3 regions of the Rhodobacter capsulatus SB 1003 genome follow, and region 3 is predicted to be linked to each of the others. Evidence: riboswitches for the same ligand, from Rfam matches in the RefSeq annotation. Region 3 holds a riboswitch; each other region holds the start of a gene.

Region 1 (4,819 bases), 1.0 Mb from region 3:
CCCCGAGGCGGCGTTGGCCCGGCTGCATCTGGCCGAGGCGCGGACGCTGGCCCGCGAGCCGTCGCTCAGCGCGAAAACTTGACCGCGACGGAGAAGGCGTAGCTCGGCTTTGCCAGTTCCGCGGGGGCGGCGGGGAATTTCCCCGCCTTCTGCACCGCCGCCAGCGCCGCCGCATCCAGCGCCGGATGGCCCGAGGAGCGGTTCACCGCGGCCGAGAGCAGCGCGCCGTCGCGGCTGACTTTCAGCGCCAGCCCGACCGAGCCTGCAGCCCGTCCCGCCGCGGCGGGATAGCTTTTGCGCCGTTCGATCCGGGTGCGGATCGTCGCGCCCCATTTCGCAAGCAGGCTTTTCGTCGTGCCCGCCGAGACCGTCGCCTGCGCATCCGTCCCGCCCGTGCCCGCCTGTGCGCCCGCCCCCGATCCCGCCGCGCGCGAGGCGGCGCGGCTTTCGCTTTGCACCGGCGCGGGTTTCGCCTGCTTGGGTTTTTCCGCCCGCGGCCGCGGCTCGGGTTTCGGCTTTGGCGGCGGGGGCTTCGGTTTCTCCTCGGCGCGCTTTGGTGGCGTGATCTTCGGGGGCTCGGGCGGCAAAAGCACCGGATCGGGCAGCCGCACCTGGGGAATGTCGATCACCGGCGCGGTCAGCGGCAGCGCCATCTCGGGCTCGGGCAGCTGGATCTGCGGCGCCAGATCGACGAAGGTCGCGGCGATCGCTTCGAGGCCGTCCAGATCCTCGCCGCCCGCGCCCGCCGCCACCAGCGCCGCGGGGGCGGCCTCGGTCTGCGAGAGCACGGAAACCGCGACCGCATGCAGCGCCAGCGAGAGCGCCAGCCCCCACAGAAGCGCCCGCCCGGGCACTTCGGGCGGATCGGTCAGCGCAAGGCTCACGGCGCGGCCTCCTCCAGCCCGACAAGGCCGATCTTCAGATAGCCGCCCGCGCGCAGCTGGTTCAAAAGCCCCATCATCTCTCCGTAAGGCACGGATTTGTCGGCGGAAACAAAGATGCGTGTGGCCAGATCGCCCTGTGTCGCCTCGGCCAGCCTTGCGGGCAGATCGGTCGCACTGACCGGATCGCGGCCCAGCATCAGCCCCTTTTCGGCGCTGAGCGACAGCACGACCGGCTCGGGCGGGCGCGGTTGCGGCTGGCCCGAGGCCACCGGCAGATCCAGCGGCACATCGACGGTCGAGAGCGGCGCGGCGACCATGAAGATGATCAAAAGCACCAGCATCACATCGATGAAGGGCGTGATGTTGATCGCGGCTTCGGGGGTCAGATCCTCGCCGTCAGACAGCCGGACCGCCATTATTCCGCCACCAGATGCAGGGATTTCACCGTGGGCGCCAGCCGCGCCCGGTCCAGATCGCGCGAGAGCGTGCGTTCGACCAGCGCCGCCGCATCGGTCAGCGCGGCGCGGTAGCCGCCGACGGCGCGGGTCAGGTGGTTGTAAAGCAGCACCGCCGGGATCGCCGCGACAAGGCCGAGCGCCGTGGCCATCAGCGCCTCGGCGATGCCGGGGGCGACGACGGCCAGGTTCGACGAGCCGCTTTCGGCAATGCCGACAAAGGCGTTCATGATGCCCCAGACGGTGCCGAACAGCCCGACGAAGGGCGCGGTCGAGCCGATCGAGCCCACCGCCGTCACCCCCGATTGCATCGCCCGCGCCGCCCCGGCCTCGATCCGGGTCAGATCGATCGCGACGCGCTCCTTGATGCCCGCATCCGGCAGCCCCGCCGAGGCACCGATTTCCGCACGTGCCGCCGCCTGCATCCGCGCCACAATCCCGCCGCTCAGCGCCGCGCCAAGCGTGCCGCGCGCCGCCAGCACCCGGTAATCGCGCGTCAGGCGGCGGCGGGCGCGCGTCAGCTGCACCAGCTTGCCCGCCCAGATCGCCCAGGCCAGCACCGAGGCCGCAAGCAGCCCCAGCATCACGCCCTGCACCAGAATATCGGCATGGGCAAACATCGCCAGCGGCGTCAGCGCCTCGGAGGCGGCGGCGGCGCGCAGGGTCTCGGCCAGACCCGAAAGCCCGACACGGTCAAGAAACAGGATCAGCGTGCTATCGGCAGCGGCGGGAACGACGGGCGGCATGGCAGACCTCGGGGGCGTTCAGGGCGGAAAGGGGCGGCTGGCGGAAGGCTGGCTTTGTCCTCTCCTGCGCTTGTTGAGTGAACTTGTCAAGTAATGGACGGGGCAAGCGCCGGGCCATCTTGGCCGCGGTCCGGCGCGCGGGGGCGGCAGGCGGCGGCAGGCTGGGGCAAGGCGGCATCGGTCGGACCTTTCGGCTCGGGCCGAAGGGCCCGGCAGGGGGGATGTCGCGGAAAAGCTGGGCTTTCCGCAGACGGCGGGCCACCACTGCGGAACGGGCCGCTTCCGCGGCGCCCCTCGCGCCCCGGAAAGGGTGAATGTCCAAGCAGGTCTCCTGGCTCGCGGGTCTTCGCTCTGTCGGCCTTCCCGGGCGGGCCCAGTGGCATGTCGACGTCGCTCGCCGCTCACAGTTGCGGGGGCAGCCACGGTCTGGGCCCGGAGGCCGTTCCGTGTTCCCTTTCAATCCGACCCGCAGGCCGGAACTTGAACACGTCAAGCCAAATCCAATTTCGCCGCCGCGTCAAGCCGGAAGCGGGGCTTGGCCCGGGCCGCTCAGCCCCGGGGCGGGGCGGGCGTGCGCAGGATGCAGGGGATGCGGAAATGCGCCGGGCTGGCCGGGCCGCCCTCGATCAGCGCGAAGACCTTGGCGATCATCCCGTCCACGTCCTGCTCGATCATGCCGACATTGTCCGGCAGTTGCGCGGCGAAAGCGTCATAGTCGAAACAGCCGTAGCGCATCCGCCCGGCATGATCGGGCACGGCGCGGTTGAGCCAGCGCACCACCCCCTCGAGGGTGATCGTCGAGTTCACGAAGAGCCCCGGCGGCAGCGCCCCCGCCCGCGCGTCGAGCGCCCGTTCGGCCTTGTCGGGCGAATAGCCGCAGGCCAGAATCGCCTCCTCGGGCAGGGGCAGGCCGCGTTCGGCATGGGCGGCGCGAAAGCCGCGGATCCGCTCGGCGGTGTTGTGATCGCCCGCCCGCCCGCCGATGAACAGCAGCGGCCCGGTGTAGCCCAGATCGTCGCGGCAACGATCCAGAATCAGATGCGTCAGCGTCTTTGCCCCGGCATAGTTGTCCGAGGTGACCGAGGCCGCCTTCGATCCCGGCAAATCGAGGTTGACCACCCGCACCCCGGCCGCGGCGCACAGATCGGCGATCCGGTCCGGGTCGGTCGCGCCATTCGCCACCAGACAATCGACCTGATAGGACAGAAGCGCCCGGGCGGCCTCGAATTCCAGCTCGGGGTCGCGCTGCGTGCAGGTCATCACCGGAAACATCCCATGCGCGCGGGCCACCGCCTCGAACCGCTCGGCCATCGCGCCGAAATAGCGGTTGTCATATTTCGGCACGATCATGCCGACGATGTTCGAGCGCTCCCGCCGCAGCAGGCTGGCCTGGAAATTCACCGCATAGCCCTGATCGCGCGCCAGTTCGGTGATCCGCTCGGCCAGCTTTTCGCTGATCCGCCGCTTCTTCCAGGACCCGTTCAGCACCGCGCTGACCGCGCTGGGCGAGGTTCCCGCCCGTTCGGCCAGGTCATAGATCGTGGGGCGCTTGCGGCCGGGGCCAAGGGTGTCGGTCATGCTTTCCCGTCATGTTGTCATCTTCCATCTTGACGTGAATCGAAACCGGATGCAATTCTGCTTCATCGATTGAGCAAGCTTGCGCAACCGATGAAGCAGGCGAGGCGGAGGCGTGGAGGAGGCGCAACCGGGTCGTGTCGGCACTGCCGGGCGGGTGCTTCGCCCCGGGCGGCCGGCGACGGGACCGGGCCAAGACCGGGCCTTGGCCTTGCGGATCATCCAGAGGAGGAGACCAGGATGAACAAGACGATTTCGCTGGCGGGGGCTTCGGTTCTTGTCGCGGCTTTCTTCGGCGCCGCGGCCAGCGCGCAGGAGGCGGCCACGGTGGCTTTCCTGATGCCCGACCAGGCCTCGACCCGTTACGAGCAGCACGATTTCCCCGGCTTCAAGGCGGCGATGGACAAGCTTTGCGCCGAGTGCACGGTGATCTATCAGAACGCCAATGCCGATGTGGCGCTGCAACAGCAGCAGTTCAACTCGGTGATCGCGCAGGGGGCCAAGGTGATCGTGCTCGATCCGGTCGACAGCGCCGCCGCCGCCGGTCTGGTGGAAATCGCGCAGTCGCAGGGCGTCAAGGTCATCGCCTATGACCGTCCGATCCCGGCGAAACCGGCCGATTACTACGTCTCCTTCGACAATGAGGGCATCGGCTATGCGATCGCGAAATCGCTGGTCGATCACATGAAGGCCTCGGGCGTGCCGGACGGCGCGGGGGTGCTGGAAATCAACGGCTCGCCCACCGATGCGGCCGCCGGTCTGATCCGCGACGGCATCCACCGCGCGCTGGAGGAATCGCCCTATACCAAGCTTTCCGAATTCGACACGCCCGATTGGGCGCCGCCGAAGGCGCAGGAATGGACCGCCGGGCAGATCACCCGCTTTGGCGATCAGATCAAGGGCATCGTCGCGGCCAATGACGGCACCGGCGGCGGCGCGATTGCGGCGCTGAAAGCGGCGGGCGTCGATCCGATCCCGCCGGTCACCGGCAACGACGCCACCATCGCGGCGCTGCAGCTGATCATCGCGGGCGATCAATACAACACGATCTCGAAACCCTCGGAAATCGTCGCCGAAGCTGCCGCGAACGTGGCCGTGACCTTCCTCAAGGGCGAAACCCCCGCGCCGAAAACCACGCTTTACGACACGCCCTCGGAGC
Region 2 (4,819 bases), 1.4 Mb from region 3:
ATCGCCACCGCGCCCGCAATCGCCACGCGCCGCTTCTGCCCGCCCGAGAGCATATGCGTGGGCCGGTCGCGCAGATCGGAAATCGAGAGCGCCGCAAGGGCCTCTTCAACCCGGGCGCGGGCCTCGGCCTCGGAGAGGCCAAGGTTCAAGGGCCCGAAAGAGACATCCTCGAAAACCGTCGCGGCGAAAAGCTGGTCGTCGGCATCCTGCAACACAAGACCGACGCGGCGGCGCCAGTCGGTCAGATCCTTGCGGGAATGGCCGGTGGCGGTGCCCCCCAGCAGCACCCGGCCCGATTGCGGGCGCAACGTGCCGTTCAGATGCAAAAGCAGCGTCGATTTTCCGGCGCCATTCGGGCCAAGGATGGCCAGGCTTTCGCCCTGCGGCACGGCAAGCGAGAGATCATCAAGCGCTTTCACGCCGCCCGGGAAAGCGTAAGTCAGGGCCTCGGCGGCCAGGATCGGGGTCACAGCAACACTCCGGCCGCAAGGATCGCGGCTTGCAAGGTCAGGATCAGGCCAAGCACAAGCGGCGAGGCCGCGGGCCGGGTCGAAAGTACCCGCATCTCGCCCTGCCAGTTGCGCGCCGCAAGCCCGGTTTCAAGACGCCGGGCGCGGTCGAGCGCGCGCGGCAGCAGCGCCGCGATCACCTGTGCGGTCGAGCGCAGCCAGCGCCGCCGGGTGGCATGGCCCAGACGCGCGCGCTGCGCGGTGGTCATCGCCGCCGCTTCCTCGGCCAGAATGAAAACAAAGCGATAGGTCAAAAGTGCAATCTCGATCAGTTCGGCGGGCACGCGCCAGCGGCGCAGACCGGAGAGCAGATCGGCGGCGGGCGTGGTGGTGGCGAGAAACAGAAGGCAGCAGGTCGCGGCGCTGGCCCGCATCACCAGCGCGGCGGCCTTGGCCGGGCCCTGAGGCGCAAGGCCGATGCCGTCGGGTCCGATCTGGATCAGCAGCACCGCGGCCCCGGTGGTCAGAAAGCCCAGCGGCAGCACCGCGACCGCGGCCCAGAAGCGCAAAGGCACCCGAGCGCCCAGAAAGGTGAAGGCCAGGATCGCGACCGTGACCAGAACCGCGCCCGGAAACGGCGGCACGGTCACGGCAAGCGCCAGAAAACCAAGACCGATCAGGCACTTCTCGGCCAGCGGGCGGTTGCGCCAGCGGCCTTGCGCGGCGACCCGATCGATCGAGGCGATACTCATTCCGCGGGGAAGGACCGGGGCGCGGGGGCGTTCTGCTCGCGGGTCTTTGCGGCACCCTGACGGCGGCCGATCACCAGCCCCACGACAAAGGCGCCAAGGGCCGCCTGCAGCGCGAAGAACAGGCTTTCAACCTCGCCGCTCGGCGGCTCCCAGAGCGGATCGGCCCAGGGGGCAAAGCCCGGCACGGTCGCCTCGATCAGCTCGGCCGCCTGCCCGTCGGCACCGCCGAATTCCCCGCCCATCAGAAGCGGCACCACCACCAGCGCCACGGTTCCGGCCAGCAGCCACAATGTCCGTTTGCTGCTCATCAGCGTGCCTCCCCGGCCAGAATGCGCAATTTGTCCTTGTCATCGACCTTGCCCGCCAGCGCATCGACGACGATCACGGTCAGGAAGCCCTCGGCAATCGCCAGCGGGATCTGCGTCAGCGCGAAGACCGAGCCGAATTTCAGCGCCGCGCCGAGGAAGCCCGAAACCGGATCGGGGTAAGCCAGCGCCAGCTGCAGCGAGGTGGTCACATAGGTCGCCAGATCGCCGAGGAAAGCGGCCAGAAACACCGCCACCGCCATCGAGGCCCCGGCCTTGCCCGCCAGTTTATAGACGCCCCAGGCCACCCAGGGCCCGACGATCGCCATCGAGAAGGCATTGGCGCCAAGCGTCGTCAGACCGCCATGCGCCAGCAAAAGCGCCTGAAACAGCAGCACGATCACCCCAAGCACTGCCATGACCGAGGGGCCGAAGACGACCGCGCCCAGCCCGGTGCCGGTCGGATGCGAGCACGAGCCGGTGACGGACGGAATTTTCAGCGCCGAGAGCACGAAGGCAAAGGCCCCCGAGGCGGCAAGGGTCATCCGGGCCTCGGGACGCTCGGCGACGATCTTGCGGATCTTCACCGCGCCCGCGACGACAAAGGGGCCGGCGGCAAGGGACCAGCCAATGGCATGGGTGACGGGCAGATAGCCCTCCATGATATGCATGCGAACAACTCCACATCGAACGCGCCGCTTTCGGATTGACCGGAGACACCCCGCCCCGGGAAGGCTTGCGACGCCAGAGCGATGGCAGGTCTCCTGACTTGCGGTTCGATCAACTCGGGTCACCTTCCCGGCCGTTCTCCCCGGTGGATCGGGGGGGCCAGTGGTCTTCGACCGTCGTCTCGCCGCTCACAGTTGCGGGGGCAGCCACGGATTAGGCCCCTGATGGGTAATCCTCACCGTGTTCCCTATTAATCCCGTCCAGTTGGGAACCATCGCCTGTTGGAGTAGCCGCGCCGCGGGGCGAGGTCAAGGCCGGGAAGCGTCACGCCGCGGGCACATTGCGACGCAGCAGGTAGATGTCCATCACCCAGCCGTGCCGGGCGCGCAGATCGGCGCGGGCCTGCAGGATTTCATCGGTGACCTCGGCCACGGGCCCCCTGATCAGCACCTCTTCGGGCATGGCCACACAGGCGCCCCAGAAGATCGTCAGCCCGTCGGGCGGCAGGCTTTGAAACGAGCATTCACCGTCCAGCATCGCCACCACCGTCTCGGTGCCCGCGGGCCAGCCGTGATCGCGCAATTGCCGCCCCGTCGTGATGACGACCGGCGCGCCGATGTCATTCAACGGAATCGCATGGGCGGCGCAAAGCGCCTGAATCGCGGTGATGCCGGGGATGACTTTCGTCGTGAGCGGCAGGCGGGATTTCAGCCGTTCGGCGATGCGCAAGGTGCTGTCATAAAGCGAGGGATCGCCCCAGACGAGCAGCGCCACCCGCCCCTCAAGCCCCGGAACATGCGCGGTGATTTCCGAAAGCCAGGTCTCGGCGATGGCATCGTGCCAGTCGTCCACCCCCTTGCGATAGGAGGGGTTCGACGCGTCGCGGACGGGCAGCGCGAAGTCGATGACCTTGGTGGCCGGGTTCGTCAGATGCGCGGCACAGATCTGGCGCCGCAGCCCGGCCAGATCGGATTTGTCGGCGCCCTTGAGCGGGATCAGGATCAGATCGGCGGCATTCATCGCATCGACCGCCTGCCCGGTGATGTGGCGCGGATTGCCGGTGCCGATGCCGATCAGGGAAAGCTCGATCATCTCAGGCCTCCGGCGCGTAAAGCGGACCATAAAGAATGAGCGCGGGCTTGTCGGAGCGTTCCGCGGCAAGGCTTGCGGCAAGATCGGTCACGGTCGAGCGGGTGACGCTTTGCCCGGGGTGGCCCACGGCCTCGGCCAGAAGCGCGGGCGTATCGGGGGCCAGCCCATGCGCGATCAGATCGGCGGCCAGTTTCGGAAAGGTGCGCTTGCCCATGAAGACGACGGTCGTCGCCCCCTTGTCGGCCAGCGCCGCCCAGTTCAGCCCCTCGGGCAGATCGCCCGTCACATCGGCGCCGGTGACGAATTGCACCCGCCGCGCGGTCAGACGGCGGGTCAGCGGCAGCCCGGACGCGGCGGCGGCGGCGCAGGCCGAGGGCACGCCGGGGATGATCTCGTAGCCGATGCCCGCGCCGGTCAGCGCGTCCAGTTCTTCCTCAAGCCGGCCGAAAAGCCCGGAATCGCCCGATTTCAGCCGCACCACCCGTTGCCCGGTCAGCGCATGATCGACGAGCAAGCGGCTCACATGATCCTGCTTCGGCGAGGGCCGCCCGGCCCGCTTGCCGACCGCGATGAGTTCGGCCCCCCGGGCGGGCATGGCCCCAGGATCGGCCCCGGCGGAAAGATCGTCGAACAGCACCACATCGGCCTTGGCGAGCCGGTCGGCAGCTTTCAGCGTCAGAAGCTCCGGATCGCCCGGGCCCGAGGAGACGAAAGAAACGAAACCGCTCATTCGCTGCCCTCCGGAAAGCGCGGATGCGTGCCAAGCGGCCGGTAGCGGCGGTCGTAATCGCCCGCGTAAAGACGGCTTTCGTCGAAATCCTCGGTCGCCAGCGACCGGCCGACCAGGATCAGCGCCGTGCGCTCCAGCTCGGCGCCAAGGCTGGTCTGCAGCGTGGCCAGCGTCGCCCGGACGACGCGCTGATCGGGCCAGCTTGCGCGCCAGACGATGGCGACCGGACAATCTTCGCCGTAATGCGGCACCAGTTTTTGCACAACCTCGTCAAGCACATGCACGGAGAGGTGAATGGCCAGAACCGCCCCGGTGCGGGCGAAATTCTCCAGCGTCTCGCCCGCGGGCATGGCCGAGGCCCGCCCCGAGGTGCGGGTCAGAATGACCGATTGCGCCACGCCCGGAAGCGTCAGCTCGGCCCCAAGGGTCGCGGCGGCGGCGGCAAAGGACGGCACACCGGGCGTCACATCATAGGGAATGTTCAGGGCGCGCAGGCGGCGCAGCTGCTCGCCCATCGCCGACCAGATCGACAGATCCCCCGAATGCAGCCGGGCGACATCCTGGCCCGCGGCATGGGCCTCGGCGATCGTGTCGATGATCGCATCAAGGCTCATCGGCGCGGTGTTGACGATCTTCGCGCCGGGCGGGCAATGGGCCAGCAGCGCTTCGGGCACCAGCGATCCGGCGTAAAGGCAGACCGGACAGGACGCGATCAGATCGCGGCCGCGGATCGTGATCAGATCCGCCGCCCCCGGCCCCGCGCCGATGAAATGCACCGTCATTCGTCCTCTCCCTCCGCCACGGCAAGGACCACCCCGCCGA
Region 3 (4,819 bases):
AGACCGTGACCGCTGACCGCATCGGTCGCCTGCACCTCGGTCAGCATCTTGTCGCGCGTCATCACGGTTTCCAGATCGAGCAGCCCCAGCCCCTCGGTCTCGCCCGCCGGGCCCTCGATCCCTTCGGGATCGCGCACGACATGGCCAAGCATCTGAAACCCCGCGCAAATCCCGACAACGCGGCCGCCGCGGCGCAGATGCGCGCGGATGTCCACATCCCAGCCCTGCGCGCGCAGCGTGGCCAGCGCGGCGCGGGTGGTTTTTGATCCCGGCAACAGCACCACATCGGCCTCGGGCGGGATCGGCTGGCCATGGCGGACCCAGCGCAGATCGACGCCCGGCTCGGCGCCCAGGGGATCAAGGTCGTCGAAATTCGCCACGCCATCGAGATGCGGCACGGCGACGATCAGCCCCGCGCCGTTGCCCGTCGCGGGACGCTCCAGCGCCAGCGCATCCTCGGCCGGCAGCTGCCCCGCCGCCTCGAACCAGCGCGCGACGCCCAGGAAGGGCCAGCCGGTGATCTCGGTCATGGTCCGGCAGGCCGGTTCGTAAAGCGAGAAATAGCCGCGGAACTTGTTGACCAGAATACCTTTCACCCGCGCCCGCTCGGCGTCGTCATGCAGCATCCAGCTGCCGACGACAGCGGCCAGCGCCCCGCCGCGGTCGTTGTCGGTCAGCAGAACCACCGGCAGATCGGCCTCTTCGGCCAGACGCATGTTGGTGATGTCGCAATGCTTGATCCAGGTCTCGGTCGCCGCCCCCGCGCCTTCGACCAGCACCAGATCGGCCTCGGCGGCGACGCGGCGGTAGCTGTCCATCACCGCGGGCAGCAGGAAGGGTTTCAGATGGTGGTAATGCCGCGCGGGCCAGTTGCCCAGCGCCCGGCCGCGCAGCACCACCTGCGAGCCGACCAGCGCCTGCGGCTTGAGCAGAACCGGGTTCATGTGGATCGAGGGCGCCACCCCGGCGGCGCGGGCCTGCAGCGCCTGTGCCCGGCCGATCTCGCCGCGCCGGGGCTGGCCGTCGGGGCCGGGGGGCAGGTCGCTGTCCACGGTGACGGCGGCATTGTTCGACATGTTCTGCGCCTTGAACGGCGCCACCTTCAGCCCGCGCCTTGCATAGGCGCGGGCCAGCCCGGCAACGAGCAGGCTTTTGCCGACATCGGAACTGGTGCCCTGGATCATCAGCGCCCGGCCGCGCCGCGGCGGCGGCGGGGTCAGCAACGGCAGGTCAAGATCGGGCAGCGGCGGCACCGGATCGTGGTCGGGAAGCGAGAGGGTCATGGCAGCATCCGTTCGGTCGGCAGGCAAGGACGGCGCCGGGGCAGCCCCGGCACCGGAAGGTTCGGCGGGATCAGTGCAGCAGGCCCGGCCCGGCGGTGATCTCGGCGGCGGCGCGCAAGGGGGCGGCCGGGTCCGGGTCAAGCAGCGCCGCCACCGGCACCTCGGGGGCGACATCGCCCCAAAGCCGGGCGCCCGCGGGCGTGGCCCACCAGACCACCGGGCAAAGCCTTGTGCCGCAACACAGGCTGGCGGAGCCGCTGATGTCGAAATCCGCCCCCACCGGCGCCAGCGCAAGCGCCTGGCACAGCCGGTTCAGAAAGACGAGGCCGGGGCGGCAGGGCGCATCGGCATGGCGGCAGGTGCTGCAGCCCAGCACCCGATAGGGGGACAGGCCGGGCGGGGATCCTCCGTCAGCCATGGCGAAGCCCCCCGGGCAACGGACGGCGCCGATGCGCCGGAAAAGGGCCGCGCCGGGCCCCGGGGAAGGTCTTGTCTTTCGGCACCATACCGTTCCTTTGGCAGTGGGCCGGAAAGCGGTAAGGGGACAGGCCCCGGACAGACCGGGGCACCCTGCCTCCGGGCCCGCCGCCCGGGATGGTTTCGGCCTGGCAGGTCTCCTGGCTTGCGGCTCGAACGCCCCTTGCGCCTTCCCGATCCTGCGATCAGTGGCCGTGCTCGGGGCTTGCCGCTTACAGTTGCGGGGGCAGCGCCGGACTTGCACCGGCTTCCCTCTTCGTCCGCGGGATCAGCCGCGGAACCAAGGCCCGGGCAAGATGACCCCACGCCGCGCCACTGTCAACGGTCCGCGACGAAAGCCGCCTGCGGCGAAAACCGCGGACGACGGAAGCCGATTGACGCGGGCGGCGGCGGCTGGCACAACCAAGGCGGGATTGGTTCCCCGTTCATGCGGGGATGAAAAGGGAATGCGGTGCGCCGAACGGCAAACCCGCAGCTGCCCCCGCAACTGTAAGCGGCGAGCGACGGTCGAAGATGCCACTGGGGATGCCCCGGGAAGGCCGACCCGAGCCCGGACCCGCAAGCCAGGAGACCTGCCACCCCCCGGGCCAAGGCCCGGTTTCACCGGACGCCGGGGTGCGCGTCTGGCCCCCGGGGCCCGGCTTTCTGCCCGGCCCTCCGGGGCCACATCCCTTCGTCCTTTCGCGTCTTGCGGCCGGTTGCCCCGGACCGCGCCCCGGAAGGAAACGACCATGTTCTTGCACGGAAACCTGATGGCCGCCGCCCGCGCGCTGCTGTCGATCCCCCGCCCCGCCACGCCGGGGCTGATGGCGCATCTGCCCGAGACGGGCGGCGTCCTGACCCTTGCCCTCGGCGATCCTTTGGGCGGCGGCGCGGTGCTTGACCTTGCCGCGCCGCTTGCGGTGTTTCACCAGCACGGCGCCCGCCGCACCGATCTGACCTCCGGGCTGACGGCGGATCTGCTGCAGGGCGCGGGCAATGCCGCGCGCGCCTGGCGGACCCGGGTCGATCTGTCGGCGCCGGGGCTGCACCGGATCCACGCCGAGGCCCCGGTCGGGCGCGATCCCGAGGGCCGCGGGCTGGTGCAGCATGCGGCCGCCTGTTTCGTCCTGCGCGGCGCCGCGACCGCCACCCCCGAGCCGCTTGGCCTCGCCGTCGAGATCCTGCCCGACCTGCTCTCGCCCGGGTTCCTGCCCGGGATGCGGTTTTCGGCGCGGGTGCTGGCGCAGGGGCATCCGCTGACGGCGACGACGGTGCATCTGGAACGGGTCGGGGCGGAACCCGTCGGCACGCAGGTGCAAGCCCTGCCCGACCACGGGGCGCCGCTCTGGATCGTCGCCGAAACCGACCGCGAGGGCCGGTTCCGGGTCTCGCTGCCCGCGCCCGGGCTTTGGGCGATCACCGCGACGGGGCCGATCGGCTGGTCCGGGCTGCGGCCGGTGCGACATGTCACCACGCTTTGGCAGCGCTTCGGCAGCCCGGGCCAGGGCACGGGAAAGGAGAGCGAAGCCCTTGCAATGGCTTGGGAAACCGCCGCCGTCCGGCCCCCTCACCGCGAAGCCGCCGTGCCGGGGGAGGTCGCCCCGGTGCCGGCGCCCGAACCGCGGCCGCGGGAAAGCACCGCTTGACCTGCGGGGGGATTTCGTCTTGGTTGTGTCCCGTCCAAGTTCCGGCCTGCGGGTCGGATTGAAAGGGAACACGGAACGGCCCCCGGGCCCAGACCGTGGCTGCCCCCGCAACTGTGAGCGGCGAGCGACGTCGACATGCCACTGGGATTTCCCGGGAAGGCCGACGAAGCGAAGACCCGTGAGCCAGGAGACCTGCTTGGACGATCACCCACCCGGGCGCGAGGGGCGCCACGGGAGCGGTCTGTCCGCAGAGGTGAGCTGTCGCCGTCTGCGGAAAGCCCAGCTTTTCCGTGACATCTCTCATGCCGGGCCGTCTTGCCCGAACCGAAGGTCTGTCCGATGCCGCCTCTGTCGCGTCTTGCCCTGCTCTCTGCCGCTTTCGCCTCTGCCGCCGCCCCCGCGCTGGCGCAGGAGGAGATCACCGATCTGGACACGATTTCCGTCACCGCCTCCTCCGAGCCGGTCAAGCTCAGCCGCACCGGCGCGACCGTCACCGTCGTCACCGCCGAAGAGATCGAAAAGGCGCCGCTCGGCTTTGCCGATTACCTCTCCACCCTGCCCGGCATCACGCTGAGCGCGAACGGCGGGCTGGGCACCCAGACCTCGCTGCGGGTGCGCGGCCTGCCCGCCTATTACCTGGGCACCCGGATCGACGGCATCAACGTCACCGATGCCGCGAACCCGCAGGTGTCCTATTCCTTCGGCGGGCTGACCACCGCGGGCCTGTCGCGCATCGAGGTGCTGCGCGGCGCGCAATCGGCGCTTTACGGCTCAGAGGCGGTGGCGGGGGTGATCGACATCACCAGCTGGCGCCCCGAGACCGAGGGCAGCTCGGGCCAGGTCGCGCTTGAGGCGGGGTCGCGGGACACCCGCAGCGGCAGCGCCTCGGTCGGGCTGAAGACGGACCGGACCGAACTGGCGCTGACCGCCAGCCGCACCGTGACCGATGGCATCTCGGCCTATGCGCTGGGCACCGAGAAAGACGGGTTCAACGGCACGCAGATCAACGCCTCTGCCCGCCATGCGCTGACCGAAAGCCTGACGATCGGGGCGGCGGCGCTCGTGCAGGATACCTCTGTCGCCTTTGACAACACCGGCGCCGATGCCGACAACCGGTCCGACAGCCGCCTGCGCGGCGGGCGGGTCTTTGCGCAATTCGACACCGGCGCGGTCTGGCACGAGCTGTCGCTGGCCCGCGCCCGCACCGAACGCGATGTCCACGAATACGGCAGCGACACCCATTTCCTTTCCGACCGCGACACCCTTGCCTATGCCGGTCGCTGGTCGGCGCGGGACACGCTGTCGCTGAACTGGGGCCTTGAACACGGAAAGGACGATTTCTCCGTCGCCTCGTCCTGGTCCACCACGGCGAACGGCATCCGCACCACCGCCGCCTTTGCCGAGGCGCTCTGGTCGCCGCGCGCCGATCTG

The links. A riboswitch is a leader RNA that binds a small molecule or an ion and turns the genes downstream of it on or off. The one in region 3 is predicted to bind cobalamin.
Region 1: it holds a riboswitch for cobalamin, as region 3 does, so the genes downstream of both, exbB (tonB-system energizer ExbB) here and RCAP_RS16580 (hypothetical protein) in region 3, are expected to answer to the same signal.
Region 2: it holds a riboswitch for cobalamin, as region 3 does, so the genes downstream of both, RCAP_RS10120 (energy-coupling factor ABC transporter permease) here and RCAP_RS16580 (hypothetical protein) in region 3, are expected to answer to the same signal.

The regions. Positions count from the first base shown of each region.
Region 1 covers NC_014034.1:2,545,053-2,549,871, reverse strand. The annotation lists gene RCAP_RS11750 (DUF6525 family protein) at 1-82, shown strand, start outside; gene RCAP_RS18565 (TonB family protein) at 66-884, opposite strand; gene exbD (TonB system transport protein ExbD) at 881-1,300, opposite strand; gene exbB (tonB-system energizer ExbB) at 1,300-2,085, opposite strand; cobalamin riboswitch at 2,390-2,584, opposite strand; gene RCAP_RS11730 (substrate-binding domain-containing protein) at 2,635-3,663, opposite strand; gene RCAP_RS11725 (ABC transporter substrate-binding protein) at 3,901-4,819, shown strand, end outside.
Region 2 covers NC_014034.1:2,194,872-2,199,690, forward strand. The annotation lists gene RCAP_RS10105 (energy-coupling factor ABC transporter ATP-binding protein) at 1-470, opposite strand, end outside; gene cbiQ (cobalt ECF transporter T component CbiQ) at 467-1,201, opposite strand; gene RCAP_RS10115 (energy-coupling factor ABC transporter substrate-binding protein) at 1,198-1,509, opposite strand; gene RCAP_RS10120 (energy-coupling factor ABC transporter permease) at 1,509-2,177, opposite strand; cobalamin riboswitch at 2,244-2,465, opposite strand; gene cobF (precorrin-6A synthase (deacetylating)) at 2,500-3,267, opposite strand; gene cobA (uroporphyrinogen-III C-methyltransferase) at 3,269-3,997, opposite strand; gene cobM (precorrin-4 C(11)-methyltransferase) at 3,994-4,779, opposite strand; gene RCAP_RS10140 (cobalamin biosynthesis protein) at 4,776-4,819, opposite strand, start outside.
Region 3 covers NC_014034.1:3,550,553-3,555,371, forward strand. The annotation lists gene RCAP_RS16575 (cobyric acid synthase) at 1-1,283, opposite strand, end outside; gene RCAP_RS16580 (hypothetical protein) at 1,354-1,701, opposite strand; cobalamin riboswitch at 1,874-2,060, opposite strand; cobalamin riboswitch at 2,175-2,338, shown strand; gene RCAP_RS16585 (DUF4198 domain-containing protein) at 2,492-3,388, shown strand; cobalamin riboswitch at 3,408-3,602, shown strand; gene RCAP_RS16590 (TonB-dependent receptor plug domain-containing protein) at 3,728-4,819, shown strand, end outside.